2 regions of the Mycetocola sp. Y791 genome follow, and region 1 is predicted to be linked to the other one. Evidence: predicted binding sites of a transcription regulator. Region 1 holds the regulator's gene; the other holds the start of a gene.
The links. Region 1 encodes LexA, which represses DNA repair genes until DNA is damaged. Its sites were predicted from a motif close to TCGAACANNTGTTCGA; they were not measured.
Positions count from the first base shown of each region.

Region 1 (15,270 bases):
CCCGCCCGAACTGGGCCGTGGTGCTGCCAGAACCGAGTAAATCCAGTACAGGCCACCGAGGATGAGAATGCCGACCACGATGGAGAGAATCAGCGAGAGCCGCCTGGCCTTCGGACCGGGAGCGTCGAACAGAACGGAACCGCTCATCGCGCCACCACCCACTTCTTCTCGAGCCGCCCGGCAAAGAGCCCCAGCGGAATAGTTATGAGCAGGTAGAAGGTCGCGACGCCCAGGAGCACCGCGATGACAGCGTTTCCGTTGTCGTTCGCGAGTTCTTTACCGATGGTGAAGAGCTCGGCCACGAAGAAACCACCGGCGACCGAGGTGTTCTTGGTCAGGGCGATGATGACGTTGATCAGCGGCGGGATGACCATCCGGAACGCCTGGGGGAACACGACGTATCCGACCGTCTGGCTGAAGCCGAGCCCAAGGCTGCGTGCGGCCTCGGCCTGGCCGATCGGAACGCCGTTGATTCCGGAGCGCAGGGCTTCGGCCACGAACGGCGAGGTGTACACGCTGAGGCCGATCATCGCGAACGTCGCGTAATCGAACCGGACACCGAGGTACGGCAGGATGAACGCGCAGAAGAAGAGGACGAGTGTGAGCGGAGTGTTCCTGATCAACTCGGTGTACACGGCGCCGAAGCCGCGCAATGAGGGGACCGGTGAGATCCGCATGGTCGCGATGATGGTTCCGAGTATCAGGGCGGCAATCGCAGCGACAACGAGGAGTTGCAGCGTCATGCCGAAGCCTGAGAGGTACCGAGGCAGGTTGTCGATGATGACGTCCATGTGGCCTCTTCCGTTTCTGTTGGGGTGGCGCTCACGAACGGGGCGGGGACACGCCCCGCCCCGTTCGTGTGTGGAACTTCTAGTAGCGGTCTACCGCAGGAGGCTCGACGTACTCGAGGACCGTTCCAGCGGTGCTGTCCCAGGCCTCCTCGTACGAACCGTCTTCGTAGGATTCCTCGAGGACATCGTTGATCCAGTCGCGGAACTCGATGTCGTCCTTGGCAAGCCCGATGCCGTAAGGCTCCTCGGTGAACGGCTTTCCGACCACCTTGAACTCGCCCTCGTTCTGAGCAGCGAGACCGGCGAGGATCACGTTGTCAGTCGACACGGCGACGACCTGGCCCGAGCGCAGCGGCTCGAGGCAGTTGGAGTAGGTGTCGGTGAGAACCGGGGTTGCGCCGATTTCAGCCAGCTTCGCCGCGGGTGTCGAACCGGTCACCGAGCAGACGGGCTGACCGACGAGGTCCTTCTCGCTCTTGATGGACTTGTCGTCGGCGAGCGTCAGGATCGACTGCCCGGCCATGTAGTACGGCCCGGCGAAGTCGATGACTTCCTTGCGCTTGTCGTTGATCGTGTAGGTGGCGATGACGAGGTCGACCTCACCGTTCTGGATGTACGGCTCGCGGTTCGCGGAGACCGTTTCCTTCCATTCGATGTCCTCTTCGGCGATGCCGAGCTTCGCGGCGATGATCTTGCCGACCTCGACGTCGAAACCGACGGGCTCTCCGCTCGGGCCGACGAGGCCGAAGAGCGGCTGGTCGAACTTCGTGCCGATGGTGATCTTGCCATCCTCTGCCAGCTCGGCCATCGTTGTGCCGGCTTCAAAGGTGGGGGCTGCTTCCGGTTCGGGGGCTGCGGTGTCTCCGCCGCCTCCCGCACAGGCGGAAAGCGTGAGCAACGCGGCTCCGCCGAGGGCGATCAGTGATAGCTTTTTGCGCTTCATCTCGTTCTCATTCCTTGTGATGTGCTGTGTTTTCCCGGCTGCCGAAGCGGCCAAGGGTGATGAGCCGCGCGCTCAGGGGCGCGCGGCGGTCAGTGGTCGAGGATCTTGGACAGGAAGTCCTGTGCGCGTTCAGACTTCGGGTGGCTGAAGAAGGTCTCGGGAGTGGCTTCCTCAACGATCTCGCCCTCTGCCATGAACAGCACCCGGTCGGCCGCCTTGCGGGCGAAGCCCATCTCGTGGGTGACCACGATCATGGTCATGCCTTCCTTGGCAAGGCCGACCATGACGTCGAGAACCTCGTTGATCATTTCGGGGTCGAGGGCGCTCGTCGGCTCGTCCATCAGGATCAGTTTGGGGCTCATCGCGAGCGAGCGGGCGATCGCAACACGCTGCTGCTGACCGCCGGAGAGCTGTGCCGGCATCTTGTGCGCCTGGTTTGCCACCCCGACGCGCTCGAGCAGCGTCATCGCGCGCTCAGTGGCATCCTTCTTCGACATCTTCTTCACCTTGATCGGTGCGAGCGTGATGTTCTCGAGCACCGTCTTGTGCGCGAACAGGTTGAAGGACTGGAAGACCATACCGACATCGGCGCGGAGACGGGCGAGGTCCGCGCCCTCTTCCGGGAGCTTCTTTCCATCGATGGTGATCGTGCCGGAGTCGATGGTCTCGAGCCGGTTGATCGCCCGGCACAGGGTGGATTTGCCCGAACCGCTTGGACCTATCACGACGACGACCTCACCGCGGGTCACCGTGGTGTTGATGTCCTTGAGTACATGGAGATCGCCGTAGTGTTTGTTGACCGAGTCGACGATCACCAGGGGCTCACCAAGTTTCGCGATGGGCATGCTCGTCGTGTTCGGTATCAGCGTTGGTTCCATGCGTCCAAACTAAAGGACACGGTGTTTCGCCCGTATGACGAGAGGCATCCGTTACTGATTCGTAACCAAGACTACGAACAGAATCGGATGCCTCTGGGCGGGGTGGGTCAGACGGCGCTGCGCTGCGCGAACGCGGACTCGTAGAGACACACCGACGCCGCGGTCGCGAGGTTCATCGACTCGGCGTGGCCGTAAATCGGAACCGTGATCGCGGCATCCGCGAGCGGAAGCTGCTCATCGGTCAGGCCGTGCGCCTCGTTTCCGAACAGCCAGGCGGTCGGCTGGACCAGTTCACCGGAGACGCGGGCGTCGAGCAGGCTCGTGCCCTTCACGTCGGCGGCGAGTACACGGAGTCCGGCCTTGTGCGCCCGCTCGATGACGTTCGGGAGTTCGGCGCCGACCGCGATCGGCAGGTGGAACAGGGACCCCGTCGTCGAGCGGACAACCTTGGGGTTGTACAGGTCGACGCTGCGCCCGGTGAGGATGACGGCGTCCGCACCTGCAGAGTCAGCGGCACGGATGATGGTTCCCAGGTTTCCGGGGTCGCGGACCTCTTCGAGGATGGCAATGAGCTTGGGCTCGCCGTTGAAGATGTCCTTCATCGAGGTCGGGAACTGGTGCGCGACGGCGATGAAGCCCTGCGGAGTCACTGTGTCGCTCATCACTCCGAGGACTTCCTCGGAGACGAACTCGACGTCGAAGTCGGTCTGCTCGTCAGCCATGGCTGCGATGTCGGGGTACCGCTCAAGAGCTGTGGGTGTTGCGTAGAGTTCGACGATCAGCCCGGGGCGGAAGGTCAGCGCCTCTGAGACCGCCTGCGGCCCCTCGAGAAGAAAGAGGCCGGTTTCGAGACGGGCCGGTCGTTTGGCAAGTTTTGCTACCGCTCTGACGCGCGGGGAACGTGGGTTATCAAGCACTCCCCCAGTCTAGGGACAGGCACGTCGGCGGTGGGGAGGCGCGCACAACGAAACAACGGGCACCCCGCCGAAGCGGGATGCCCGTTGAAAGGAGAAAGCTGCTTACGCTGCTGCGTCAACCTTCGGAGCCGAGGTGTCGGCCGGGAGGGCCTTCTTCGCGCTCTCGACGAGGGCCGCAAACGTGGCGGGCTCGTTGACAGCGAGCTCGGCGAGGATACGACGGTCAACCTCGATACCAGCAAGGCCGAGGCCCTGGATGAGGCGGTTGTACGTGAGGCCGTTGGCTCGCGATGCCGCGTTGATCCGCTGGATCCAGAGGCGACGGAAGTCACCCTTCTTCTGGCGGCGGTCACGGTACGCGTAAACCATGGAGTGGGTGACCTGCTCCTTGGCCTTCCGGTACAGGCGCGAACGCTGACCGCGGTAACCCTCAGCCCGCTCGAGGATCTTCCGACGCTTCTTGTGAGCGTTTACCGCCCTTTTAACTCTTGCCATTTGTCTATATTCCTAACGGGTTCAGGTCTTAGTGACCGAGAAGCTTCTTGATGTTCTTGGTGTCAGCCTTCGAGACGAGCTGGTCGGTGTTCAAGCGACGCTTACGCTGTCCGGACTTCACCTCGAGGTTGTGGCGCATGCCCGACTGCTGCTTCTTGATCTTGCCGGAACCGGTGAGCTTGAATCGCTTCTTGGCACCGGAATGGGTCTTCTGCTTAGGCATTGTCTTCCTCCTGCTTCGCTGCTTTATTGGCAGCACGTTGTGCGTTGGCTTCGGCCTTGGCCTCTGACTTGTTTTTCAGAGGGCCGATCACCATGACCATGTTTCGACCATCGATGGTCGGAGTGGACTCAACAGTGCCCAGTTCCGAAACATCTTCGGCAAATTTTTGGAGCAAGCGAACACCCTGGTCGGGTCGTGACTGCTCACGACCGCGGAACAGGATCATTGCTTTGACCTTGTCACCAGCCTTGAGGAAGCCCTCAGCGCGCTTGCGCTTTGTTTCGTAGTCGTGCTTGTCGATCTTGAGACGGAACCGAACCTCTTTGAGGATGGTGTTCGCCTGGTTACGCCTGGCCTCCTTGGCCTTCTGCGCAGCCTCGTACTTGAACTTGCCGTAATCCATGATCTTCGCGACCGGAGGCTTGGAGTTCGGGGCGACCTCGACGAGATCGAGCTCAGCTTCCTGCGCCAGGCGCAGTGCTACCTCAATCTTGACAACGCCGACCTGTTCTCCGGCGGGACCCACGAGGCGGACCTCGGGGACTCGGATACGGTCGTTTGTACGGGGATCGCTAATGCGTTACTCCTCTAACTCAATCTCTGACCTTCAATACAGACGGATGCCTGAATCAAGCGAGAGAGGAGAAGTCACACACCACAACCATGACGGAAAAAAATCCATCACAGTGGCTCGTACCCTGTCTACCTCAGCATGGAAACCATGCGTCTGGCGGAGTACAACAACCCGGTAACCTTAGTGAAGCGGTCAAGCGCGGGTGGGAATTTTCCTCTTTCGTACCGGAACTTTAGTCCCGGAGCCGTCTTAGAGTCTAGCAGAGGTTGGCATTGAGCACTAACGAATCCCCATACGACAACGTCGAGGACGCTGCGTCCGACGCAACCCGCGACATCGCAGACGTCGGCGCCGTCGAAGTCATCACGACGACAGCCGTCCACCTCATGAGCGCGGCGGCGGTCAAATGTGGCCTCGCCGACGACCCTGAGTCGCAGCAGGACCTCGACGAGGCACGCAAGCTGATCAACGCCCTCGCTGGCCTGATCACCGCGGGAGCCCCCGAGATCAGCGACATGCACGCGCGCAGCCTTCGTGATGGGCTTCGCTCGCTGCAGCTGGCGTTCCGTGAGGCATCCGTCATTCCCGACCCCGTGGGCAAGGGCCCCGGCGAGAAGTGGACCGGCCCGGTCAACTAGGTCACCCGCTCCACCCACAGGCGCGGGCGCGGGCGCTACGCGTCGCGCCCGCGCGCGCGTTCCGCGGCGTTCATCTGTCACAGATGCACGGCAAACGCGCCGGAACCATGCATTCGCGACAGTTGAACGCGCACCAACGCGCGAGTGTGTACCAACGCGCGCGTTCCGCGGCGTTCATCTGTCACAGATGCAACGGCAAACGCGCCTGAACCATGCATCAGCGACAGCTGAACGCGCACATACGCGCGCGTTCCGCCCGGATCAGCGGGACGCTTCGAGCCGCACCGCGAGTGAGTCGACCATCGTCGCGATCACGTCGCTCGCCGCCCACCGCTGGGCGAGCCTCGAGAGCACGGCGTCGAGCTCACTGCGCGTGAGGCCGTCGATCAGTTCGAGGTGGGCGATGAGTTCAGGGCCAGCCAGCCGCGCCCGTGCGTCACCCGACTCCAGCCTGACGTCGAGCACCGCCAGCTCGGAGCGCGCACTCGTAAGAAACGCGTCGAGCACATCCGGGTTCGCGTACGCGGGCTGCCACGGCAGCGACTGGGCGATGGCCCACAGCGCCGGCCGCCTAATAGCGAACTCGGTGTCGCTCGTCGGGTCGAGCACGACGAGGTCTGTGTTCTCACTCGCCGCCGCGAGGGCAACGCGGATGCCATCGGCCGGCACCGGTCGCGCGATCGTGTTCCAGGACTGCATGGCGGCCACCGACGAGAAGACCGGCAGCACGTTACGGCCGTCGGGACCGGCGACGGTCACGATGGACAACTCCTGGGTCTTGTCGACTTTCTGGCCATGCGCGTTCACGCCAACGTCGCCGGCGTGGGTCACGAGTGGGATGAGCAGGCGCGACGAGCGGAACGCGTCGACGACGGCATCCTCCCCCGCTCGCCCATCCGCGAATCGCGTGAGCGCGTCGATCAGCTGAGGTGGCGCAGACCCATCGTCGCCGGCAAAAGCGTTCTCGCCGAACTGGCGGCCCTCCCAGGGCTGCCCGGCCGAGTCTGCGGGATTAGTCGGATGCGACATCCAGCGCCTCAGCCAGAGTGAACGCACCCGCGTAGAGCGCCTTGCCGACGATCGCACCCTCGAGCCCGAGCGGCACGAGTTCGCGCAGGGCGACGAGGTCGTCGAGGCTCGACACTCCACCGGACGCGATGACCGGTCGGTTGGTCCGCTCCATCACCTGGCGAAGCAGGTCGACGTTGGGCCCCTGGAGGGTGCCATCCTTCGTCACGTCGGTGACGACATAGCGGGCGCAGCCGGCCCGCTCGAGCCGGTCGATGACCGTCCACAGGTCGCCGCCCTCACGGGTCCAGCCCCGTGCCGCGAGTGTGGTTCCGCGGACATCGAGGCCGACCGCGACGGCTTCGCCGTACTGGCCGATGACGTTCGCAGCCCACTCCGGGTTCTCCAGCGCCGCTGTACCGAGGTTGATTCGCTTGGCTCCGGTCGCGAGAGCTGCCTTGAGTGACGCGTCGTCGCGGATGCCGCCGGAGAGTTCGACGTTCACACCGCGGACCTGCTTGATCACCTTGCGGATCACGCCCGCGTTGTTCCCGCGGCCGAATGCGGCATCGAGGTCCACCAGGTGGATCCACTCGGCGCCCTGGCGCGCCCAGTCAGCGGCGGCGTCGACCGGATCGCCGTAGCTGGTCTCCGTGCCCGCCTCGCCCTGGGTCAGACGGACGGCTTTGCCGCCGGCGACGTCGACAGCCGGAAGCAGCACAAGCTTCGGGGTCGTGTTGAACTCACTCATGAATTGTCCTTGGTTGTGTGGTGCGGCACGAGCGTGCCATTCGGAAGAATGCGGAGGGTCAGTCCGATGTGAGAGAGCCGACCCAGTTGGCCAGCAAGCGGATGCCGGCATCGCCGGACTTCTCCGGGTGGAACTGCGTCGCGCTCAGCGGTCCGTTTTCGACGGCGGCGAGGAACCGGGTTCCGTGTTCGGCCCACGTCAGTGCCGGCTCGTGGAACGGCGGCATCACCTCGAGCTTCCAGTCCTGCGCGGCGTACGAGTGCACGAAATAGAAGCGTTCGTCGCGGATGCCGCGGAAGAGGACGGAGTCTTCGGGCGCGTCGACCGTGTTCCAGCCGATGTGCGGGAGAACGGGCGCGTCGAGTTCCGTCACGACGCCCGGCCACTCTCCGAGGCCCTCTGTGTCGACGCCGCGTTCAACACCGCGCTCGAACAGAATCTGCATCCCGACACAGATGCCCATGACCTTGCGACCACCGGCCAGCCGGCGATCGATCACTTCACCACCGCGCGAGGTGGAGAGCTGTTCCATGACCGCGCTGAACGCTCCAACGCCGGGCACGAGAAGACCGTCGGCCTCGAGTGCCTTGCGGCGGTCACCGGTCAGCTCGACGTCGGCGCCCGCCGCTTCAAGCGCCTTGACCGCGGAGTGGACGTTGCCGCTCCCGTAGTCGAGAACAACAACGCTTGGCCGTGACGATCCCGTCACAGTGCACCCTTCGTCGACGGGATGCCGGTCACAAGAGGATCGAGAGCCTTCGCCTGCCGGAACGCCCGCGCGAATGCCTTGAACTCGGCCTCCGCGATGTGGTGTGGGTCGCGCCCGCCGAGCACCGTGACGTGAACGGTGAGTGCGGCGTTGAACGCAATGGCTTCGAACACGTGCCTCACCATCGACCCGGTGAAGTGACCACCGATGAGGTGGAACTCGAACCCCGCGGGCTCGCCGGAGTGCACGAGGTACGGCCGGCCGGAAATGTCGACAACGGCCTGGACGAGTGCCTCGTCGAGGGGAACGAGAGCGTCGCCAAAGCGCGAAATGCCCTCCTTGGTGCCGAGCGCCTGCTTGATGGCCTGCCCGAGTGCGATGCCAATGTCTTCCACCGTGTGGTGCACATCGATCTCGATGTCGCCGGTGGCCCTCACCGTGAGGTCGACCAGTGCGTGCTTGGCGAACGCCGTCAGGAGGTGATCGTAAAAGGGCACGGTGGTGTGAATATCACTGACACCGGTCCCATCGAGGTTGAGCGTGAGGTCAATGCTCGATTCGCTCGTCTCGCGCTGGATCCGGGCGGTGCGCTGCGGCTGGCTCATGACTTCGAGCTTACCGCCGCAATGGCTTCGAGGAACGCGGTCGTCTCTGCCTCGGTACCCGCCGAAACCCGCATCTGATTGGGCAGACCGATATCTCGGATGAGCACTCCGCGCTCGAGCAGTGACTCGAACAGTGCTACCGGATCGTCAACGCCTCCGAACAGCACGAAGTTGCTGTGGCTCCGGTACGGGCGGTAGCCCAGGTCGGCGAGGCCAGCGCTGATGCGGTCGCGCTGATTCTTGATGTCATCGACCATGGCGAGCATTTCGCCGCTGTGTGCAAGGGCAGCAATCGCCGCGGCTTGCGTGAGTGCGGAGAGGTGGTACGGAAGGCGCACCAGACGAAGCGCGTCAGTGACCGCCGGCGCCGCAGCGAGGTAGCCCACCCGTGCGCCGGCAAATGCGAAGGCTTTGCTCATGGTTCGTGACACGAGCAACCGGTCGCGCCCGTCGAGAAGGGACAGCGCGCTTGGAGTCCCCTCTGGGGCGAACTCGAAGTACGCCTCGTCCACGACCACGATGCCATCGGTCGCGTCATAGACGGCCTCGATGGTGTCGAGCCCAAGCGGGGTCCCGGTGGGGTTGTTCGGCGAACAGAGAATCACGACGTCGGGGCGTTCGCGGCGAACGGCGGCGCTGGCGGTCTCGGGCGAGATCTCGTAGTCGGCGTCACGCTCGGCGGCAATCCACCGGGTTCCGGTGCCTGCGGCCAGCAGCGGGTACATGGAATAGGTCGGGCTGAACCCGAGCACCGAGCGGCCAGGTCCGCCGAAAGCCTGGAGAACCTGCTGCAGAACCTCGTTCGAGCCGTTCGCGGCCCAGATGTGATCGGCACTGAGACCGTGCCCGAGGTAACCGGCGAGGCTGATCCGTAGTTCGGTGAACTCGCGGTCGGGGTATCGGTTCACGCCGAGCACAGCGCGGGCGAGGGCGGTCACGATGTCGTGGGCCACGTCTTCGGGAATCGGATGCGTGTTCTCGTTGACGTTCAGGGCGACGGGCACGACCTTCTGGGGTGCGCCGTACGGGGACTTGCCACGAAGATCATCGCGGATGGGCAGGGCATCGAGGGAACTCACCCCGGAAGTTTACCCGCCGCGCCTTGCGCTTCGGTGTGCGTTACGGAGCCGTGTATCGCTCGGGAATGGCGATGTTCTGCCCGGGAACGACCGTGGACGTTTCGAGCTGGTTGAGGGCCATCACGTCGGCGATCACATCACGAGGGTCGGCCTCGGGAGCCAGCGTGCCCGCGAGGGACCACAGGGAGTCACCGTGTTCGACAGTGACGTACTCGAACGAGGCCGAGCTCGGGGACGACGACGCCGCTGCGGCGCCGGCGTTGAGTCCGAGCCAGGCCGCGAGAGCGATGAACGGAGCAGCGGCGAGCGAGGTCAGGACAACGCGACCGCGCCGGGTGAGTCGGATGCGCCCGGTGGGGCGTGCGATCATCGCTGACGCGTCGCCTCCGGCGGCCTGTGTACGCGAGTTCGATGGGCGCGGCGCCTCGGGGCGCCGTGCGGCCGGACGTGAGAGAGAGTGAATGGGGGTGATGACTGCGGTGCTCATGGTGCGCCTCCGGTTCGTGCTGTGAACTGTTGTGTGGCGATTCGAAGAATTCGTATCCGGCCCTCGGCCGGGAGGGCCGAATACGAACCTGTATTCCGAATCTATATTCGATTGTTCGAAGATTCAAGTCCTTCTTCGGACTTTTTTGCAGAATTTGCCCGACACACTCGAACAAATCTTTGCTGGGGCCCCTCGGGACGGATAGAGTTTCGATTGATGGTTGAGACTCAACCAGTGACCACTGACATTGGCCGGGGCTGCCCGCCAGACGGGAGTGACATGACGCTCGACAACGCGAATATCACGGCTGAGAACGAGCCGGATGCCGCTGTTTCATCTGCCGCTCCAAAGGCACGGAAGGCCAAGCGCGTGCCGGCAGAGAAGCCGACCACGCGCCGCCGCAAGAGCCTGAGCGAGAAGCAGCTGGCGATCCTCGACGTGATCCAGCGCTCCGTGCAGAGCCGCGGTTACCCGCCGAGCATGCGCGAAATCGGCGACGCGGTCGGCCTCGCGTCACTCTCAAGCGTGACGCACCAGCTCAACCAGCTCGAGTTGAGCGGTTACCTGCGCAGGGACCCCAATCGGCCCCGTGCACTCGAGATCCTGATCGACCTGCCCTCCCCCTCGAACGTTGCCGACTTCGAAAGCTCAACACCGGTCGGCGACGCAGCGATGGTGCCCCTGGTCGGACGCATCGCTGCCGGGGTGCCGATTACCGCTGACCAGCAGGTCGAAGAGGTCTTCCCCCTGCCCCGTCAGCTCGTGGGCAAGGGCGAGCTGTTCATGCTCAAGGTCTCGGGTGAGTCGATGATCGACGCAGCGATCTGCGACGGCGACTGGGTTGTCGTCCGTCAGCAGCCGACCGCCGAGAACGGCGACATCGTCGCTGCCATGCTCGATGGTGAAGCCACGGTCAAGGTGTTCCGCCAGCGCGATGGCCACACCTGGCTGCTCCCCCGCAACACGAACTTCGAACCGATCCTCGGCGACGAAGCCGACGTGCTCGGCAAGATCGTCGCGGTCCTCCGCGCCGTGTAGCCACTCACGGTGTGGCGCCTGACGCCTGCTTAACGAACGGATTCCCCGGGTACAGACCCGGGGCATCCGTTCGTTAACAGACCAGACGCGTGACGTCGCCGCGTCGCGTTTACTCGGCGATCGCGAACTCGGACACCTGTGCGGCGAGTTCCTCCGACGCGAGTGCGCGCACCTCGGTGCCGTCTTCCTCGTAGTCCAGTTTCTCGACCTTTCCGCGGCGGTGGAGCATCGAAATGATGTCTCCCCGGTCGTACGGGACGAGCAGGTGAAGCGGGACTGTCGGACTCGGCAGCAGCTCCGCGATGCGGGCCAGGATCTCGTCGATCCCCTCACCGGTGCGCGCCGAAGCGAAGATCGCCTTGGGTTCCAGTCCGCGGAGCACGAGCCGGTCGTCCTCGCTGACGAGATCGCTCTTGTTGAAGACCACGATCTCTGGAATATCGCGGGCGCCGACATCACCGATCACGTCGCGGACAGTGCTGATCTGGGATGCAGGGTCCGGGTGCGATGCGTCGACCACGTGCACGATGACATCCGACTCCGCCACCTCTTCCAGGGTGGAGCGGAACGCCTCGACGAGCTGGTGCGGCAGGTTTCGGACGAATCCGACGGTGTCGGAGAGCGTGTAGAGCCGGCCGTCCTCGGTCTGGGTCTTCCGAACCGTCGCGTCGAGCGTTGCAAAGAGAGCGTTCTCGACCAGCACGCCAGCCTTCGTGATCCGGTTGAGCAGACTCGACTTGCCGGCGTTGGTGTACCCGGCAATAGCGACGCTCGGCACCTCGAAGCGGTTGCGGTTGGCCCGCTTGGCCTCGCGGGCCGGGCCGAAGCCCTTGATCTGCTTGCGCAGCTTCGCCATCCGGGTGTGGATGCGGCGTCGGTCGAGTTCGATCTTGGTTTCACCAGGACCACGTGAACCCATTCCGGCGCCGGCGCCACCCACCTGGCCACCGGCCTGGCGGGACATCGAGTCACCCCAACCGCGGAGTCGCGGGAGGAGGTACTCAAGCTGGGCGAGCTCGACCTGGGCCTTGCCCTCGCGGCTCTTGGCGTGCTGGCTGAAGATGTCGAGGATGACGGCGGTACGGTCGATGACCTTGACCTTCACGACGTCCTCGAGCGCACGCCGCTGGCTTGGCGCGAGTTCGGTGTCGGCGATCACGGTGTCTGCGCCGAGCGCGGCGACGATGCCGCGCAATTCCTCGGCCTTTCCCTTGCCGAGGTAGGTGCTCGGGTCGGGATTCGGGCGGCGCTGCAGCATGCCGTCGAGGACGACGGCGCCTGCGGTTTCAGCGAGGGCAGCGAGCTCGCGGATCGAGTTCTCTGCATCCTCCTGCGCGCCCTGCGGGTACACGCCGATGAGAACGACGTTCTCGATGCGCAGCTGCCGGTACTCGACCTCGGTGACGTCCTCGAGCTCTGTCGACAGGTTGGCCACGCGGCGGAGCGCCTGGCGGTCTTCCCGATCCTGCTGCTCGCCGTCGAATCCATCGTGCCCGGACTCACCGGTCGTGGATCTGTCCTGCAGGGCGTCGGCCTGACTCGAACCGAAGAGCGAATAGCCGCCCGCGCGGGACTCAGCGTTGCGCAACACCCGCGATACTGCATCGTCGTCGATGGGTGTTTCGGTGTTCTCTGGGGTTGATTCGGTGGACTTGCTCATCAGTTAAGCCTAGTTGCTTTGCGGTAACGTTCCCCTATGGCCAGCGATCATTATTTTACGGGCGTACCCGGAACCGAACTCAAGCTCCGCACGGTTTCCGTTCGGCTCTCAGGCCAGGACTACGAACTCACCACCTCGAACGGGATTTTCAGCCCTGACCGGATCGACCCGGGGACGCAGGTGCTCTTAGCGAACGCACCGACTCCGCCCCAAACCGGCAACCTTCTCGACCTGGGCTGCGGCTGGGGACCGATCTCCCTGACACTCGCCCTCGAGGCGCCAGGCGCTCACGTCTGGGCGGTGGATGTCAACGAGCGCGCGCTCGACCTGCTGCGGATGAATGCGGAGAAGCTCGGGCTCACCAATATCACTGCAGTGCAGCCCGATCAGGTTCCCGACGACGTCCGGTTCCAGACGATCTGGTCGAACCCGCCCATCCGCGTCGGCAAGACCGAGCTTCACGCCATGCTCGAGCGCTGGCTCCCTCGCCTGGAACCGGGTTCAGACGCCTGGCTCGTCGTGCAGCGCAACCTCGGCTCAGACAGCCTGCACCGCTGGCTGCAGGAGAGCATGGGCGACGATTTCGAGTTCACCAAAGAGACGATCAGCAAGGGGTACCGCGTACTGCGGGCACTCCGCGCTGAAGCGAACTGACGGATGAACTGACGGACGGACGCTAGCCGAGCTCGAGAGTGCCCGTGTAGACGAGGTCGGCCGGGCCAGACAGTCCGACGTGCTCGCCGTCCTGCGTCGCGAACATCCGCACACCGAGCGTTCCTCCTGGAACGTCGACGCGCCACGCGTTCGGTGCCGCCGACCCGGCCCAGTGCCGCGTCGCGAGAGCCGCGGCTGCGACGCCGGTACCGCACGACAGAGTCTCACCACTCCCCCGCTCGTGAACCCTCATCGAGATGCGGGCAACGCCGTCCTTGATGAGCGGGTCATAGGGCACAACGAATTCCACGTTGGCCCCATCGATGGGTTCCGGTTCGATCAGCGGAATGTAGTGAAGGTCAGCCGACTCAAGCTCTGCCTCGTCTGCGAGAGCGACGACGACGTGCGGGTTTCCGACGTTGATGCCGAGCCCCGGCCGCGCCACCTTGAGCTCCTTGGCCCGCACGAGCGGCTCGCCACCCTCGAGCTTCCAGCGCCCGAGGTCGACCTGGAAACCGTTGGTGGCGCGCTGGACGTCACGGACGCCGGCGCGGGTTCCGATTGCGAGGGTGTCACCCGACTCCAGCTCAACAAGACCCTGCTCGATAAGGTACCGCGCGTAGACACGGATGCCGTTGCCGCACATTTCCGCGATGGATCCGTCGGCATTGTGGTAGTCCATGAACCATTCTGCGCCGTCGTCTTCCGCCAGGGCTGCCGCGCCCTCGTCGATGTTGCGCGACCTGACGGCGCGGATGACGCCGTCGGCGCCGACACCGAAGTGGCGGTCGCACACCGCGACAATCTGCGCGGTGGTCAGTGGGTGGTCGCCCTCAGGGTCCGTGTAGAGCACGAAATCGTTGCCTGTGCCGTGGCCCTTGGTGAACTGCAGAGTGAATCCCATGCGCCCAAGTCTAGGGTCAGCGCGGAACCTGGGGCGTCGCGCCGGTGACGGATGCCATGGCCTTCTCGACAAGGTCAGGCGCGTCGTAATCCAGCCAGACGATGTCTGCATAGCGCTTGAACCAGCTCATCTGCCGCCTGGCGTACCGCCGGGTCAGCTGCTGCGTTTCTTCAATGGCTTCCGTCTCGGTGGCCGCGCCCGCGAGTTGCTTCAGCGCCTGCGCGTATCCGATCGCCCGCGACGCGGTAACACCGCCCTCGAGCCCCGCCGCCCGCAGCGCCGCCACCTCGTCCAGCAGCCCGGCAGCCCACATCCCGTGCACCCGCTGGTCGAGACGTGCGGTCAGTTCCGGCCTCGGCGCCGACAGCCCGATGATGCGCGACTCGCGCCAGTACACCGGCTCGTCCGGCAGCATCCCCGCCACGGGAGAACCGGTGATCTCGGCCACCTCGAGGGCGCGCACGATTCGCCGCGTGTTGTGCGGCCCGATCCGCGACGCAACGTCCGCGTCGAGCGCGGCAAGTCGCTGGTACAGGATGCCGGGACCAAGCGTGGCTGATTCGTGCTCGAGTCGAGCCCGAATCGCGGGGTCAGAGCCGGGGAACTGGAAGTCGTAGAGGACGCTCGAGACATACAGGCCGGACCCACCGACGAGGATCGCGGATTTCCCCCGCGAGAGGATGTCGGTGACCGCAGCCCTGGCGAGAGGCTGGTACCTGGCGACAGTAGCTTCTTCGTCGACATCGAGGATGTCGAGCATGTGGTGCGGGATGCCCCTGCGCTCGTTTTCAGGCAGCTTGGCCGTGCCGATGTCCATCCCGCGGTACAGCTGCATGGCATCCGCATTGACGATCTCAGCGCCACTGCCCGTGCGCGCGAGGGCCTCTGCGATATTGAGCGAGAGTTCGCTCTTTCC
Region 1 is NZ_JCAIUC010000001.1:980,171-995,440, reverse strand. Features, by position in the region: gene AC1C2N_RS04635 (amino acid ABC transporter permease) at 1-147, opposite strand, end outside; gene AC1C2N_RS04630 (amino acid ABC transporter permease) at 144-791, opposite strand; gene AC1C2N_RS04625 (glutamate ABC transporter substrate-binding protein) at 871-1,734, opposite strand; gene AC1C2N_RS04620 (amino acid ABC transporter ATP-binding protein) at 1,824-2,579, opposite strand; gene AC1C2N_RS04615 (TrmH family RNA methyltransferase) at 2,720-3,529, opposite strand; gene rplT (50S ribosomal protein L20) at 3,632-4,024, opposite strand; gene rpmI (50S ribosomal protein L35) at 4,053-4,247, opposite strand; gene infC (translation initiation factor IF-3) at 4,240-4,824, opposite strand; gene AC1C2N_RS04595 (DUF1844 domain-containing protein) at 5,094-5,459, shown strand; gene AC1C2N_RS04590 (SseB family protein) at 5,721-6,488, opposite strand; gene priA (bifunctional 1-(5-phosphoribosyl)-5-((5-phosphoribosylamino)methylideneamino)imidazole-4-carboxamide isomerase/phosphoribosylanthranilate isomerase PriA) at 6,472-7,218, opposite strand; gene hisH (imidazole glycerol phosphate synthase subunit HisH) at 7,277-7,927, opposite strand; gene hisB (imidazoleglycerol-phosphate dehydratase HisB) at 7,924-8,532, opposite strand; gene AC1C2N_RS04570 (histidinol-phosphate transaminase) at 8,529-9,611, opposite strand; gene AC1C2N_RS04565 (LysM peptidoglycan-binding domain-containing protein) at 9,652-10,098, opposite strand; gene lexA (transcriptional repressor LexA) at 10,333-11,136, shown strand; gene hflX (GTPase HflX) at 11,246-12,796, opposite strand; gene AC1C2N_RS04550 (class I SAM-dependent methyltransferase) at 12,833-13,450, shown strand; gene dapF (diaminopimelate epimerase) at 13,473-14,354, opposite strand; gene miaA (tRNA (adenosine(37)-N6)-dimethylallyltransferase MiaA) at 14,371-15,270, opposite strand, start outside.

Region 2 (15,270 bases), on a different contig from region 1:
AGCGTGAGGCCATGACTCTGATCACCGATGATTTGCCCGCCATTCTCCTCCGCGAAGAACACGAAGGCTGGAAAGCAATCCTGGCCGGACATGGCGGCCAGCACTACGCACGCGAAATGACCCGCGATGCGCTCATGATCGTTGAAGGTGCGGTGTTCGGTCGCGACGATGTGGTCAAAGCCTTTGCCGGTGTCACGCCATGGGACTCCTACGAAATCCACGAACCAGCTCTCATCCGGCTGGAGGAACACAGCGGGATCCTCGCGTATCGTGCCGTCGCGACCCGCGGCGACGAGACGGTTCAGTTGCGCATGACAACGACCTATCTCTACGGCGACGGTGCGTGGCAGGTTGCCGCGCACCAGCAGACGCCGGCCTGAGCCAGCGAAGCACCTTAACCTGTCGCGGTTTCCGGGGCCATCAGTCATAAGTAGCTGGTGTGCTCAGGTCAGTTCTGGATACGCTGAACCGGAGTCACCGACGGCACAGTGCGCTCAGGGGGTCCAACGGCATGATCAGGTTTGACGGAGTATCGAAGCGGTTTCCTGACGGAACCCTCGCGGTCGATGACTTCAGTATTACGATTCCATCGCGCACGACCACGGTCTTCGTGGGGTCATCCGGTTGCGGAAAAACCACGCTGCTCCGCATGATCAATCGGATGGTCGACCCCAGCGCCGGCGCCATTCATATCGACGACGACGACATTTCCACGCTCGAACCCGTCGCCCTTCGTCGGCGGATCGGTTACGTGATGCAAAACTCCGGGCTCCTCCCTCACCGGACGGTCGTCGACAACGTCGCGACAGTTCCGCTGCTCTCCGGTGTGAAGAAGGGCGCAGCGCGTGCGGCCGCGCTTGTGCTCATGGACACGGTCGGTCTCGATCGTGCGATTGCTCACCGCTACCCATCCCAGCTCTCGGGCGGCCAGCAGCAGCGGGTCGGGGTGGCGAGGGGCCTCGCGACCAACCCGAACATCCTGCTGATGGACGAGCCGTTCGGCGCCGTCGACCCGCTCGTGCGCAGCGAGTTGCAGCAGGAATTGCTCCGGATTCAGAGCGACCTCGCGAAGACCATAGTTTTCGTCACGCACGACATCGACGAAGCGTTCCTGCTGGGCGACCAGGTGGTCATTCTCAAGACCGGAGGGCGAATCGCGCAGATGGGGACGCCGGACGAGATCCTCGCCAACCCGGCCGATGAGTTCGTCGACACGTTCATCGGGGCGGAGCGGGGGCGTCGGTCACTGTCGATCCGAACCGTGGACGGAAAGGACGTCGTCTTCGACGGCACAGGCAGGCTCGCCGGCATCCTCAGGAATCCGGAGCGAGAGTCGAGCACCCAGCCATGACGTGGGTGTTCGCGAACTTCGAGCAGATCTGGAGTCTCACGGTCGCCCACGTGCTGCTGAGCATCGCGCCCATCATCTGTGGGTTTCTGCTTGCTGTGCCGATCGGCTGGTTCGCCTACCGGTTCAGAGTGTCGCGAGGCATCGTCCTCACCGTCTGCGGGCTGCTCTATACGATTCCATCGCTCGCGCTCATTGTGGCGATGCCCACTCTTCTCGGGACGAAAATCCTCAATCCGCTCAACCTCATCGTCACGCTGACGATCTACGCGATTGCCCTGATGGTGAGGACAGCGACGGATGCCTTCGAGGCTGTGTCGCGGGACGTCATTTCGTCGTCCACGGCTGTCGGCTTTGGTGCGTGGCGCCGGTTCTGGCAGGTCGAGCTCCCTCTTGCCGGTCCGGTTCTTCTCGCGGGTCTCCGGGTGGTGTCGACGAGTACCGTCAGTCTCGTGACCCTCGGCGCGCTGGTGGGGATGAGCGGACTCGGTTACCTCTTCACCGATGGGTACCAGCGCAATTTTCCGACCGAGATCCTCACCGGAATCGTCGGAACCGTGCTGATTGCCGTCGTCTTCGACGTGCTCCTCGTGCTCCTCGGACGGGTACTCCTGCCGTGGGCCCGTGTCGATGAGGCGGCCCGGCGAGGCGCCGGCGGTGTCACAGTAAAGGCGGCAACGGCATGAACCTGTTTGCCGATGCCATTCGGTGGATCATGGACCCGGCGCACTGGACCGGGGCAAACGGCATCCCGAACCGTGTCGCGGAACATCTCGGCTACACGGCGCTCACCGTGGTCATTGCGGCGCTCATCGCCATATCGCTCGGTCTCTACATCGGTCATACCGGCAGGTTTCGCGGCCTCGTCGTCGGGGTGACCGGTGCGCTTCGCGCCCTGCCGACGCTTGGCCTGCTCGTCTATTTGGCCGTGCTGTTCGGTGGGGGAATCTCGTTCGCGCTCGTGCCGACCATCATTGTTCTCGTCGTGCTCGCTATTCCGCCATTGCTTGCCGGTGCCTATTCAGGAGTGGAGTCCGTCGATGGGCGAACCGTCGATGCGGCGAGGTCGATGGGCATGACGGAGTGGCAGATCCTGTGGAAGGTCGAGGTGCCGCTGGCGCTTCCGCTCATTCTCGGGGGAATACGGTCGGCGGTGTTGCAGGTTGTGGCAACAGCAACGGTTGCCGCCTATATCTCGTTGGGAGGTCTCGGTCGATACATCATTGACGCGCTTCCGCTTCGCAATTACACCGAGGTGCTCGTTGGGGCGTTGCTCGTGACGGTCCTCGCCCTGGTGCTCGACGGCATCCTCGTTGTGTGTCAGCGCCTTACCGTTCCCGCAGGGGTCCGGGCAATCCGAAAATCACCCGAGCAACGAAGCACAACGAAGTCGGCGCGCACGGTGTCAGCTTCGGCGTAAAGCTGCGTCACGACTCTCTCCACTTTTCACCCACAGTTAGGAAGACAGATGTTCACTTCACGACGCGGACGGACCGCGGCAGGAGTTTTTGCCGCCGGTGCCGTCCTGACACTGGCCGCGTGCTCGAGCGGCGATCCGCTTGCGAATGACGATTCGGCAGGCGGCGAGACCGACACCATTGTGATCGGTGCCGCTGGCTTCGCCGAATCCGAGATCATCGCGCAGATTTATGCGCAGGCACTCGAGGCGAACGACATCACCGTCGATTTCAAGGGGCAGATCGGTCAGCGCGATGTCTACATCGAGGCGCTCGAAGACGGCTCGATCGACCTGATTCCCGAGTACAGCGGCAACCTGCTGCAGTTCTTTGACGATTCGTCGGATGCCAGGACGAGCGATGAGGTGTTCGCCGCTCTTCAGGAGGTCGTTCCGGACAACCTCGAGGTGCTCAACCAGGCCGAGGCCCAGGACAAGGACAGTTATAACGTCACGCAGGAGTTCAGCGAGGCGAACGGGGTGACGAGCCTCGCCGACCTGGCGGGGATCGATGTTCCTCTCGTTCTCGGAGGGAACCCCGAGCTGGCGGAGCGCCCGTACGGGCCGACCGGCCTGACCGAGGTGTACGGGGTGGATGCTGCTCGAATCACCTTCGTTCCGATCAGCGACTCCGGTGGGCCTCTGACCTCCCAGGCGCTCGTTGACGGAACGGTGAACATCGCCGACATCTACTCGACGACACCGTCGATCGAGGAGTTCGGGTTTGTCACTCTTGAGGATCCCGAAAACCTGATCCTGCCGCAGAACGTCCTGCCGCTCATCACCGCGGAGAAGGCGAGTGACGAGGTGGTCGAGGTGCTCGATGCCGTATCGGCTGAACTCACCACCGAAGACCTGATTGAGCTCAACGCCATGAACCAGGGCGATGAGAAGCTGTCGCCTGAGGCTCTTGCCCGTGACTGGCTCGAGGAGAAGGACCTCTTCTAAACGCTCTGCTGCGCAGCCCGGTGGCCTCGGTCGCCGGGCTGTGCCGTTTCCGGATTCGGAGCTGTCACGGCGCGGGCTGACGCCGATTGATTGCCAAAAGCGCCCGGTGGTCCGTAGCATGGGGCGCGAGCCGCTTGTTGCTGATGTGACGAGTGTTACTCATGTGACTACCCCCAGTTCGGCGCTGCCTACGATCGAAAGTGCTGTTCTCTGACACCATGGAGCAATGCGCATGCGACTTCGGACCCTCATCGCGACGATCGCCCTCGGGGTAGTCGTCGCCTCCATGGGAGTTTCGGCACCCGCAACCGCGGCGACAAGCTACCCCTCGTGGGAAGACGTTCAGAACGCGCGCGCGAGCGAGTCAGCCAAGGCTGCGGAGATCACGCGCATCGAGGGTCTCATCGCAACGCTTCGGAGCAACGCTGAAACAGCGCAGCTTGCTGCCGTCGCCGCGGCAGACGAGTACCAGGTCGCACTCGCCGTTGCTGAGGAAGCCCTGATCAAGTCGGAAGACCTCAAGCTGCAGCTCGCTGATGCCCAGGCCAAGGCTGCCGATTCGGCAAAGCAGGCCGGTGCCCTGTTCGCCCAGATGGGTCGGACGAGCACATTCGACACGACGGCAAGCCTGCTGCTCGACTCCAGTAAAGCCGATGACACCCTGTACAAGCTCGGTGCGGTTTCGAAGCTGACTGCATTGTCGACGCAGCTGCTCGACTCTGCCGAACAGGATGCAAACCAGGTCACTTCGCTGAGTGCTCAGGGCGAGGTAGCAGCGACAATCCTCGAAGAGGCCAGGGCTGATTCCGAAGAAAAGCTCGAGGCGGCGACCGCTGCGGCTGAAGCGGCTGCGGCCGCTGTTGCCGAGCAGGAAGCCCACGAAGAAACTCTTCTTGGCCAGCTTTCTCTGCTCAAGGGGCAGACGGCATCCGTCGAAGAGGGTTATGCGGCGGGCGTTGCCGAGCGGGCCAGGCTCGCGGCGATCGAAGCTGAAAAACAGCGCAAGGCTGCTGAGGCAGCAGCGGCTGCTGCAGCGGCGGAAGCAGCTAAGAGGCCCAGCACCGGTGGCGGTGGCGGCGGCGGTGGAAGCGCCGGTGGTGGCGGTGGCGGTTCTAACGCCGGTGCGACTGGCACCTACTTCCAGGCCTCATCACAGGGCTGGTGGCGTCCGCTTCCCGGTGCAATCACGTCCTGGTACGGCCCTCGCGCAACGCTCTGCGGCGGTACCGGTTGTTCGCCGAACTTCCACGCAGGCATTGACTTCGGTAACGCCTGTGGCAGTGCCGTCAAGGCCGTCCACGGTGGACGGGTCATCTCTGCCGACAACGCCGGCGGTTTCGGTTACCGCATCATCATCGATCACGGCGGAGTCACGTCCACGTACGGTCACCTCAGTGCGGGGTCGTTCCGGGTCGGTGTTGGGCAGCAGGTGTCCGGCGGACAGGTGATCGCGAGCGTCGGCAAGACCGGTGTCGCAACCGGCTGCCACCTCGACCTCAAGATCAATGGCGGCTCCACAAACCCGGCTCCGTTCCTCCGCGGCAAGGGTGTCTCGATCTAGAGACGTGGCCCTCGGAACGAGGCGCGGTAGGCTAGCTCTGTGACCGGAGACAATCTGCTCGGAATGCCAGAGACCCGACTCCCGTTTGAACCGGAGGTCGTGGACGCCCTCGATCGTGCCACGACGACGGATGACATCGCTGCGGTTGCGGCGAAATACCCGAAGTCGTCGCTGGCATGGGCTCGACTGGCGGAGGCGACGTTCGATCGAGCGGACCCGATCACCGCCTACGCGTACGCGCGGGTCGGCTACCACCGGGGGCTCGATGCGCTTCGCAAGGCAGGCTGGCGTGGCCAGGGTCCCATTCCGTGGAACCACACGCCGAACCAGGGTGTTTTGCGCTCGCTGTATGCACTCCGCCAGGCGGCGGATGCCATCGGTGAAACCGACGAGGTCACTCGGCTGACCGACTTCCTCCGTGACGCAGACGAGACGGCTGTGGCGCGAATCGAGAGCGAAGGCCAGCCGTCCGAGCCGCAGCCGCCCACAGAGGCGTTTTTCATTCGCGGTCAGGACTAGTCACAGTTGCGCCAGTCAGGCGCGAAGCGTTCTACACGCACCAAGTTTTTCCGCAGCAAGAAGCATCAGGTCAAAAGGGAGCATCCGTAATGCCAGCAATCGTGATCGTCGGCGCCCAGTGGGGCGACGAAGGCAAGGGTAAAGCTACCGACCTTTTGGGTAGCCGAATCGACTATGTCGTGAAGTTCAACGGCGGTAACAATGCCGGTCACACAGTCGTTGTCGGTAACGAAAAGTATGCTCTGCACCTGTTGCCGTCCGGCATCCTGACCGAAGGTGTCACGCCGGTGATCTCGAACGGTGTTGTCATCGACCTCGAGGTGCTGTTCTCCGAGCTCGAGGCGCTCAACGCCCGCGGTGTTGATGTGTCCAAGCTCAAGGTCAGCGCCAATGCGCACGTCATTACGCACTACCACCGGACGCTCGACAAGGTGACCGAGCGGTTCCTGGGCAAGCGCCAGATCGGGACGACCGGGCGTGGAATCGGGCCGGCATACGCAGACAAGATCAACCGTGTCGGCATCCGGATTCAGGATCTCTTTGACGAGAACATCCTGAGGCAAAAGGTCGAGGGTGCCCTCGACGTCAAGAACCACATGCTGCTGAAGATCTACAACCGCCGGGCGATTTCGCCGGACGAGATCGTGGATGACCTGCTCTCCTACGCTGAGCGGTTGCGGCCGATGGTGGCCGACACCGCACTCGAGCTTCACCAGGCGCTTGAGCGTGGTGAGATCGTGCTGTTCGAGGGTGGGCAGGCGACGATGCTGGATGTCGATCACGGCACCTATCCCTTCGTCACCTCCTCAAATGCGACATCGGGTGGAGCGGCGACCGGTTCGGGTGTTGCACCGAACAAGATCGATCGGGTCATTGCGATCGTCAAGGCGTACACGACCCGTGTGGGAGCAGGACCATTCCCGACCGAGCTGTTCGATGCGTCGGGGGAGTACCTGCGGTCGAAGGGCTTCGAGTTCGGAACCACCACGGGGCGTCCGCGTCGGGTCGGCTGGTATGACGCACCGATCGCCCGTTATGCGGCGCGGATCAATGGTGTGACCGATTTCGTACTGACCAAGCTCGACATCCTCGATGAGCTCGAGACGATTCCCGTGTGTGTTGCCTATGACGTCGACGGGGTGCGGCACGAGGAAGTTCCCGTTTCGCAGTCGGACTTCCACCACGCGAAGCCCATCTACGAGGAATTCCCCGGCTGGAAGCAGGACATCAGCGGGTGCCGGACCTTCGAAGAGTTGCCGAAGAACGCGCAGGACTATGTGCTCGCGCTCGAGGCGATGAGCGGTTCGCGGATTTCTGCGATCGGTGTTGGCCCTGGTCGCGATGCGATCGTGGTGCGTCACGACCTGATCGACTAAATCGATGGGCGAACCTGTGACGGATGCGACGATGCATCCGTCTGTTGATGCGGATGCTTCTTCTGCCGATGGAGCTGTCAGCCCTTCTGCTGACGGTCCCGCCGATGGATCTGTCAGCGACGGTTCTTCCGCGGAGCCGAGGGGTTCTTTGCTGAGCCGGCTTCCGGGCATCCTGCTTCGTGTTGTCAGCTGGGTTGTGCTCATCGGCTGTGGGTTGCTGATCATCGGCTTTGTGCTTGTGCCTCGGCTTACCGGGTCTACGCCGTACACGGTGTTGACCGGGTCGATGCGTCCGTCGATGCCACCGGGAACAACGGTTGTGGTGAAGCCGATCGATTTTGCTGCGATTTCCGTTGGCGATGTCATCACCTACCAGATTTCATCCGGTGAGCCGGAGGTCGTGACGCACCGGGTGATCGGTGTGAATGTGACTCCCGAGGGAGTCCGGCTTGAAACGCAGGGTGACGCGAATCCGGTTCCTGACCAGGAGCTCGTTCGTGAGGAACAGGTTCGTGGCAAGGTTTGGTACTGGCTTCCGGTCATCGGATACGTCACTAACGGAGTCACGAGCGACACCCGTACCTGGCTCGCTCAAGGGCTGGGCGTTGCGCTGATTGGCTACGCGGTGGTGACGCTTGTGGTCACGGTGGTTCGTCGGAAGAAGAGCGCTCCGGGTGAAGACAAAGCTGCCGCGACCGAAGCCACGCCTGTGGCTCGGGTTGACTCACCAGCGGCGGACGACTCATTCGCTGACGATGTACGCGCGACGGACGTTGCAGCCGCGACGACCGGTTCGGCCGCGACGACCGGTTCAGCCGCGACGGACGTTTCATCCGCTGACGAACTATCCGCGGCCGATGCACGCGCGATGAATGATTCAGCCGCGACAAGCGCTTCAGTCTCGACTGATGATATAGCCACGACGGACGCTTCAGCCGCAATGGGCGCTTCAACCGTCGAGAAGCTGGCCTCCATCGCTATCGCCGAGCGCCCCACCTCGTCTGAGCTCCCCGAGTCCGCCAAGCCCGGCGAGCCTGTCAAGCCGTCCGAGTTCCCCGAGCCCACCGAACTCCTCGAGCCGTCCGAGCCGTCCGAGCCGTCCGCGCCCGCCAAGCCCGCCAAGCCCGCCGAGCCCGCCGAGCCCGCCGAGCCCGCCGAGCCCGCCAGGGTGCCCGCGTCCGAGCGGGCGACCGACACCCTCAGCGAGCTTCCCACCCGTCGGAGCCTCAGGCGCGAGCGTGGCGAGCGTGGCGAGCGTGGCGATAGGGCAGACGGCATCGGCGGTCAGTCGCGCTAGCTCTTCCTCGGCATCGGCGACGCGAGATCGGGGATTGTCGCGCCGCCGTCACTCAGGATGCGGTCAGGTGTCAGGTGTCAGGTGTCAGGTGTCAGGTGTCAGGTGTCACCACCGGTGCGCGACGTCGACGACGAGACGGCTTCCACCTCCCGGGCCGTCCAGGATGAACGTGCGGAATGGCAATCGTGCACGAATCCCGAGCCCGAAGGTGCTTTGCCCTTCGAAGCTACCGGCGAACGCGACCTGGCGGAATGTCTCGTACCCGGTGACGCTGAGCGCCTCAGTGTCGTTTGCGGGGTTGTATGTCACGGCCATGTTGTTGTTGATGTCGTAGGCGGGCGCGAGGGCGATGACCTGAAGATCAGCGGCTCCACGGAGGGGAACGGGTGTACCCGACCCATCCTGGACGACCTGCGGTACGTAGCGGACATCGAACCCGAGGATGTCTCCTCGGACGTCGACGACGAACCGGTCAAAGCACGGATGCTCACCCGACCGAGCGTTTGTGATCGGTGCATCGGGTGCTGAGAGACTTTGGCTGTCGGGGAGTGACCCCCAGGTAATGCCGCAGTACGGAGCTGCCGTCGCGGCGATGCTGCCTGCGCTGAGAAAAACGGCACCCATCAGTGCGCTGATGATGAGTGCAACGGAACGCTTCATTGCGATCCATCCCTTCATGAGAACTGTTGAAACGGATGCTACGCCGGTCGCCGTGTTCGCGTGCCCGTCATAGATCACGGTTTGGGCGTCAGTCACGCCAGCCCCCGCACGGTCGTCCCCTCAGCGTGTGCGGTCGGTGTGCGCGACACTTAGGTGTGCCCGACCCTCAGGTGTGCGTGACCCGTGTGCCCGACCCTTAGGTGTGCGTGACCCGTGTGCCCGAACCTTAGGTGTGCGCGACCCGTGTGTGCCCGAGGCCCCTGTGTGGCTCAGAATGGTGGTTCGTTGGGGTCTGCTGACTCGTCGTCTGGTGCCTCGTCGCGGTTCTCCGTGTCGTTTCTCTCCCTCTCGCGTTTTTCTTTCTGGGCGTCGAGGAGTCGGGTGCAGACGTTGTTCAGTCGGGTGTCTTCCTCATGTGCCTGGGTTGACGGGGCATCCGTGTCGTCCGGAGTGCTTCCGGGGTCGGGATTCGGTGGCTTTGGTGGTGCCGCTTTCGCCGGTGGGATCGGATGTGGGATCGGGTTGCGCACTGGGTTCTCGGGGTGGGTGAGGTATTCGCGTCCGTGGGGTGAGGTCCATTTCAGGATCCCGTCACCGAGTTGCTCGACCAGCCAGTTGGTTTCGTGTTTCAGTTTGTGGTGTTTGGGGCAGAGGCTGGCGAGGTTGTCGAAGTCGGTGTTTCCGCCGGTGTCGTATGGCTCGGTGTGGTCGATATCGCTGGACACCGCTTTGCGGGTGCAGCCGGGGAACCGGCAGTATCCGTCGCGGTAGCGGAGGAACCGTCGCATCGCTTTCGATGGGGTGTATTTGGTGTGGCCGAGGGACAGGGCGACTCCGGTTTCGGGGTGGGTCAGGATCCGGCTGAACTCCGGTGCCTGAGACGCCAACTCCCGCGCGGTGTCCGGGTCGATGGGCCCGTATCCGTCGAGGTTGCCCGGTTCCACACTTTTGCCGAGGAGGGTGAGTACCGGGACGGTGACCATCACCGTTGGCACGATCTTCCGGAATGCGGTCGCGGGGTCACGTCCCGGCCCTGGGAGGACAGCGGATCCCTGTTTTTCTCCGGATGAAGGTGGACGGGCCGGTGCGGGATATGGGTCGGTGTAGGGATTGCGGGTGCCGAGGCCGGTGCCGAAGACCCGGGTGCCGGTGGGGTCGGGCAGGGTGAACTCACCGGTGAACGCCTCCATCATCGCCGCGAACACCACATCGGCATCCAACTGGGACAGGGTGCGTGGCTCAACCGGTGACTGCAGTTTCATCGACTGCGCCCGGATCGTGTCGAAGATCGTTTCCGCGGCCGGTGCGGTGGTGAACAGGTTCAGCCAGGCCATCCCGTCCGGTGCCGGGATCAGTTCTACCCGCCGATCGGTTACCGACTTCCGACACCGGGCGACCGCGGATTCCGGGCACAACCGTTCCCGCAACATCCTTGTCTTCTGCCCGAACCTCGCCACCGTCATCGTCCGGGCAAACGGCAACGCCTTCTCTTCGAGCTCCGCTGCTTCCTCGGCGGTGAGGGTGCTGGTCTGGTCGACCAACTGCTGGGCATGCCGGTAACTGACGTCTCCCTCCCGCAACGCCGTCAGAGTGGCCGGCAAGCGGTGCATCAACGCTTCGCTGTCATCGATCAACGCGGTCGCGGTGCGTTCGGACACCCGCAATACACACGCCAGTTCCGCCGTGAACGACCGCAACGCCAGATCCCGGCGCTCCGCTGCGCGTTGCGCCACGGTCTGCGTCGCTGGCCGGGCGGTGTCGAGAACGCCCTCCTCTGCGCTCAGCGCGAGGGTCCTGGCCCGGTCGATGAACTCCGCCTTCCAGGCCGCCTGACGGGCCTCCAACCGCTCCACCTGCCCTACCGCCTCAACCAGCGCCGTGCACGTGTCAGCAATCCGCGCAACCAACGTCGGCTCAGGCTCAGCCTCGGGCTGAGATTCCGAATCGGAATCGACATCGGGCTCTACGCCCGCACCGGCATCCGCATCGGGCGCCGGGTCGGACTCGGGTCCGAATTGTGGCTCGGGCTCGGGCTCGGGCTCGGGCTCGGGCCCGGGCTCAGGTGCAGCGACGGTATTGCGCTCTGTGCTGGACTTAGACCCCGACTCCGGTTCCGACTCCGGTTCCGCGTCGGACTCAGATTCCGACTCCGGTTCCGCGTCGGGATCAGGAGCTGGCACAAGGGCGTCGGGATCGGGCCGAGACTCGGACTCCGCATTGGGCTCAGGCTCGGACTTCGGCTCTGAGTCAGGCGCGGGTATCTGCTCGGGCTGGGGCTCGAGCCAGGCGGCATCCGCACCGCTATCGGGTGGATCGTGATTCTCGTCGCCCGGAGGATCGACGGCTCTGTCGTTGTTTTCCATACCACAAGTCAACACCACACCACTGACATTGCTTCGACTGCCAGGTAAGGCTAGGTCTAATGCTAACGAAAGTGTGTTCGATCGAGACGAGCTGGCCAGACCCGTCCCTCAGCTTCTCGGAGGAAGTCTGATCGGCGACGGTCGCACCTGATTGTTCGACTCGAAGCGAGATAAAACCCCTTCTTCAAGCGATCCGAAAGATGGCGTGATCACGCTCTCATCCGCGGTATGTGGCAAATCTTGCGCAAACCTTGTGTGTTTGTCGAAGAACTGTCGGAACCTTGCGGATCCGGCTGGGTTGTTCTTGATCGAGGGCGGGAAATATCGATCTTGTTGGAAGCGAAAGCGGAAAACACCCACAGACTCCGGTAGCTCCTCCGCTGCCAGGCCCAGAGAAAGAAGCACACCATGAAGAAGTTCAACATGAAGAAGACCACCGCTGCTGCGGTTGCCGCTGCAGTCGGCGCTGTTCTGCTGCTCGGTGGAGCCGGCACGCTGGCTTACTGGTCCGACACTGCCGGGAGCGGCACACAGGTCATTTCGTCTGGAAAGTTGGACCTTGAGGGCACCACGTGGGGCGACTGGAACGTGAAGAATGGTGCAGGCGATACCGCAGGGAAGACTTTCTCCGGGACGATCGTTCCCGGCGATGTTCTCACTCAGACGGTAAATGTCCCGGTGGCCCTGGTTGGACAGAACATCACGGGCAAGCTGGTTGTAAGCAAGACAGTAGCAAGCGTGCCAGCTACTGCCTTCACAACGGCGCCAACCGTTGATGTTTCTCTCGCTGGCGCGGTCAGCACGGAGAAGAAGATCTCTGCGGGCGCAACGCCCGACACGCTGCTTTTTGCTCAGCCGACGAGCGGCACGGTCCCGGTGACTGTCACAGTGACCTTCCCGCGCGGAGCCTCTGGAAACCAGTTCGATATGAACAAGTCCTTGGACCTGACGCTCGGCTACGTGCTGACTCAGGAGCCCGTCGTCGCCACAGTCGCGCCGATCAAGTAGCTCTTCACCTGCAGCGGAGGCGGGATCAGCCCCGAAGCTGATCCCACGGGCCCTGTCATGTATTCGACACGGCAGGGCCCATTTTTCCGCCAGTAACACCCGCTTCACCTTCACCCTCAGACTCATCACCGCACGAAAGGAGCCACCATGAAGAAGTCCGTCCGCACTCTCATCGGAGTCTCCGTCGCAGCGGTCCTCGGCTCCACACTCCTCCTTGGTGGCGCCGGCACCCTCGCCTTCTGGTCTGACACCACGTCGAGTGCCGCGCAGACAATCCAGTCCGGTCAGTTGGACCTCGGGTCCTCTGCGGACCTCACGATGACGAGCCCCACCATCAAGCAGTGTGCGCCCGAATGCACCGACAATGCCCCATACGGCGGGGGAGCCCTCGTTCCCGGTGATATCGTCAGCGTCACCGTGAATGTCCCTGTGACCCTGGTCGGCCAGAACATGAAGGCTAACTTCGCAATCACGCCGAAGAAGGCTGCCGTAACCACGAGCGGCACCCGCGCCGTGGCCGACGCCGCCCTGGCCTCAGCACTGTCGATCAAGGTAGTCAAGGTAAACGGCGCTCCTGCCACTCCCGATGCCGCCGGTACTGTGACCGTTCCGCTCACCTCAACGGCTGCCGCGACAAACAAGGTCCCCGTCGTCGTCGAGATCGCTTTCCCCTGGGGAAACCCGGGCGACTACAACGACACGATGGGTGGACGGGTCACGCTGTCCGCCGACTACTCCCTGACTCAGGTTGCGAAGTAGCGTGAACAAGCATCGCACCTCGGCCCCCGGGAATCACAGAAAGCCGCTCATTGGAGCGGCTCTCGCGTTTGTGGCCGCGGCCGCCCTCATCGGCGGGCCCGTCACCACAGCCTCGCTCAACGACACAACGTCGAACACGTTCTCTGACGCGGTCGGGGGTGACCTCGCCGTTGAGGTCCTGACCTCCAACTGGGAAACCGTCGCCGTCTCGACCCAGCCCGCAAACCTCACACCCCGCGGTTCGGGTGGCATCGTCCCCGGCATCCGCGGCCAGAAAATCACCTTCACGGCCCGCAACGCAGCGTCATCAGCCACTCCCGCACAACTCACGGGAACGATCACGGCTCCCAGAGACGACACCCTTCAGGCCCTCGAAGGCGCAGGACTTCAGTATGCGATCGTCGCCAGCACCGGTTGCACAGCGGATGCCGTCACCACCGTCGGCGGGAACGTCCAGACCAAAATTTCGAGCGTTGCCGCCCTCGCCAAGGGTGCTGCGTGCACCTTTACCCTGACGCTCTCGATTCCCTGCACTGGAACCTCCTGCGAATCCGCAGCGTGGAGCCTCAGAGGCATCCGTCTCACGAGCCTGCCGGCCTTCACCGTCAACGCCACGCTCACCCAGGTGGCGAGGCCACTATGACCCGCCGTCACCGCACAAACCCCACCCGGTCTCGATTCGCCGCCGCACTTGGGGTCGTCGTCGCGCTACTCGCCATTGGACTCCCAGCCTCAACGACCGGCGCGAACCTCACGAACACCAAGACCGTCACATCGAGCACAACGCCGGTAGGTGACTGGTGCAGCGTTCCCGGCTCGTCCCAGTTCAAGAACGTGTATCGACTCAACGACACATCAACGTTCGAATCAGTCACGATGTCGGGTACGACCTTCAACATGGCAATCGTTCCCGTTGCGAATGACGGGAGCTTCGATCCCGTGGAAGCTGTCGCGGGGGACGTCAACGCGGGCGGTGCCATCGCGGACCAGCTTGGTGTCAGGCTCTGGGGCTGCGGACAGCCGCTCACAACCGGATTGAACGTGAAGGCGACCGCATGGCGCGGTACCTACACAACTGTTGCCGGAATGACCTGGAAGGGTGGAAAGGCGCCAGTTGTCGGCTCATTCGCATCTGCTCGCCTCAGCGTCGGCTCCGCGGCATCGGGCGTCGGGGCGGAGCTTCGGGACCTGCATCGCGGAACAGCCGGAGCCACCACTGGATCGCCCAATCCCACCACTATGCGTTACACGTGGCTTCTCGACCACATGCGGAAAAAAGACGGGACGCTTCGGTCGGCGGATCCGGCGTGTGTAACGCCTTCGAACGGCGACGCGAGGGCGTGCACCGTGGCCCGTGGCAACGGGGTTATCGGCGGAGACGCTTTCTCCGTTAGCGATTCTCAGTCCCTGCCGGACGGGAGCTCCGGCAACTCAGCCACCTATCTTGGTGAGAAGTACTATGCCCAGAGCGGGAATTGGCCCACAACGACGACGCAGCAGCCCCAGTGCGATCGATCACCAGCCCTCTTTGGCTTTCCATTAGGACGATGGAGCCCTGTCAACGTGGAGGGGACGGCATGCCCCGACGACACGTGGGTGTACGTGTATCGGGACTTTCGCATGACAACAGTGGAAGTGCCCAGCGCCACCGCACTGGCGGCACCAACGACTTTGCCACGGCTCGCCACCACTAACGCGGAGACGGTTCTCAAGGACACGACCGGAGATATCGTCCAGTACGTTGTGCTCGAATGGTGGGGCACCCTCCCTTCTCAGAACCTCGCCGTGGAGGTGTTCGTCGAACGATGACCACCTACCGGCTCTTCGCCCGCATCGCCGCAGCCCTCATCGCGATCGCAACGGTCAGCATCCTCGGTCTCGCTGCTGCTCCCACAGTCGCACACGCTGAAGGTGACGACCGCGCGCTTCACCTCACCCGCATCGACGGCAGCCCGGTCGGCACACTGTTCAGCGA
Region 2 is NZ_JCAIUC010000002.1:733,287-748,556, forward strand. Features, by position in the region: gene AC1C2N_RS08350 (DUF4440 domain-containing protein) at 12-380, shown strand; gene AC1C2N_RS08355 (ABC transporter ATP-binding protein) at 512-1,351, shown strand; gene AC1C2N_RS08360 (ABC transporter permease) at 1,348-2,034, shown strand; gene AC1C2N_RS08365 (ABC transporter permease) at 2,031-2,768, shown strand; gene AC1C2N_RS08370 (ABC transporter substrate-binding protein) at 2,817-3,752, shown strand; gene AC1C2N_RS08375 (peptidoglycan DD-metalloendopeptidase family protein) at 3,985-5,313, shown strand; gene AC1C2N_RS08380 (DUF3151 domain-containing protein) at 5,353-5,832, shown strand; gene AC1C2N_RS08385 (adenylosuccinate synthase) at 5,922-7,208, shown strand; gene AC1C2N_RS08390 (signal peptidase I) at 7,213-8,505, shown strand; gene AC1C2N_RS08395 (AMIN-like domain-containing (lipo)protein) at 8,611-9,165, opposite strand; gene AC1C2N_RS08400 (HNH endonuclease signature motif containing protein) at 9,435-11,528, opposite strand; gene AC1C2N_RS08405 (alternate-type signal peptide domain-containing protein) at 11,937-12,536, shown strand; gene AC1C2N_RS08410 (alternate-type signal peptide domain-containing protein) at 12,684-13,295, shown strand; gene AC1C2N_RS08415 (hypothetical protein) at 13,297-13,938, shown strand; gene AC1C2N_RS08420 (hypothetical protein) at 13,935-15,104, shown strand; gene AC1C2N_RS08425 (LPXTG cell wall anchor domain-containing protein) at 15,101-15,270, shown strand, end outside.
Region 2: the regulator LexA is predicted to act here: its motif matches at 11,594-11,609, upstream of AC1C2N_RS08400 (HNH endonuclease signature motif containing protein).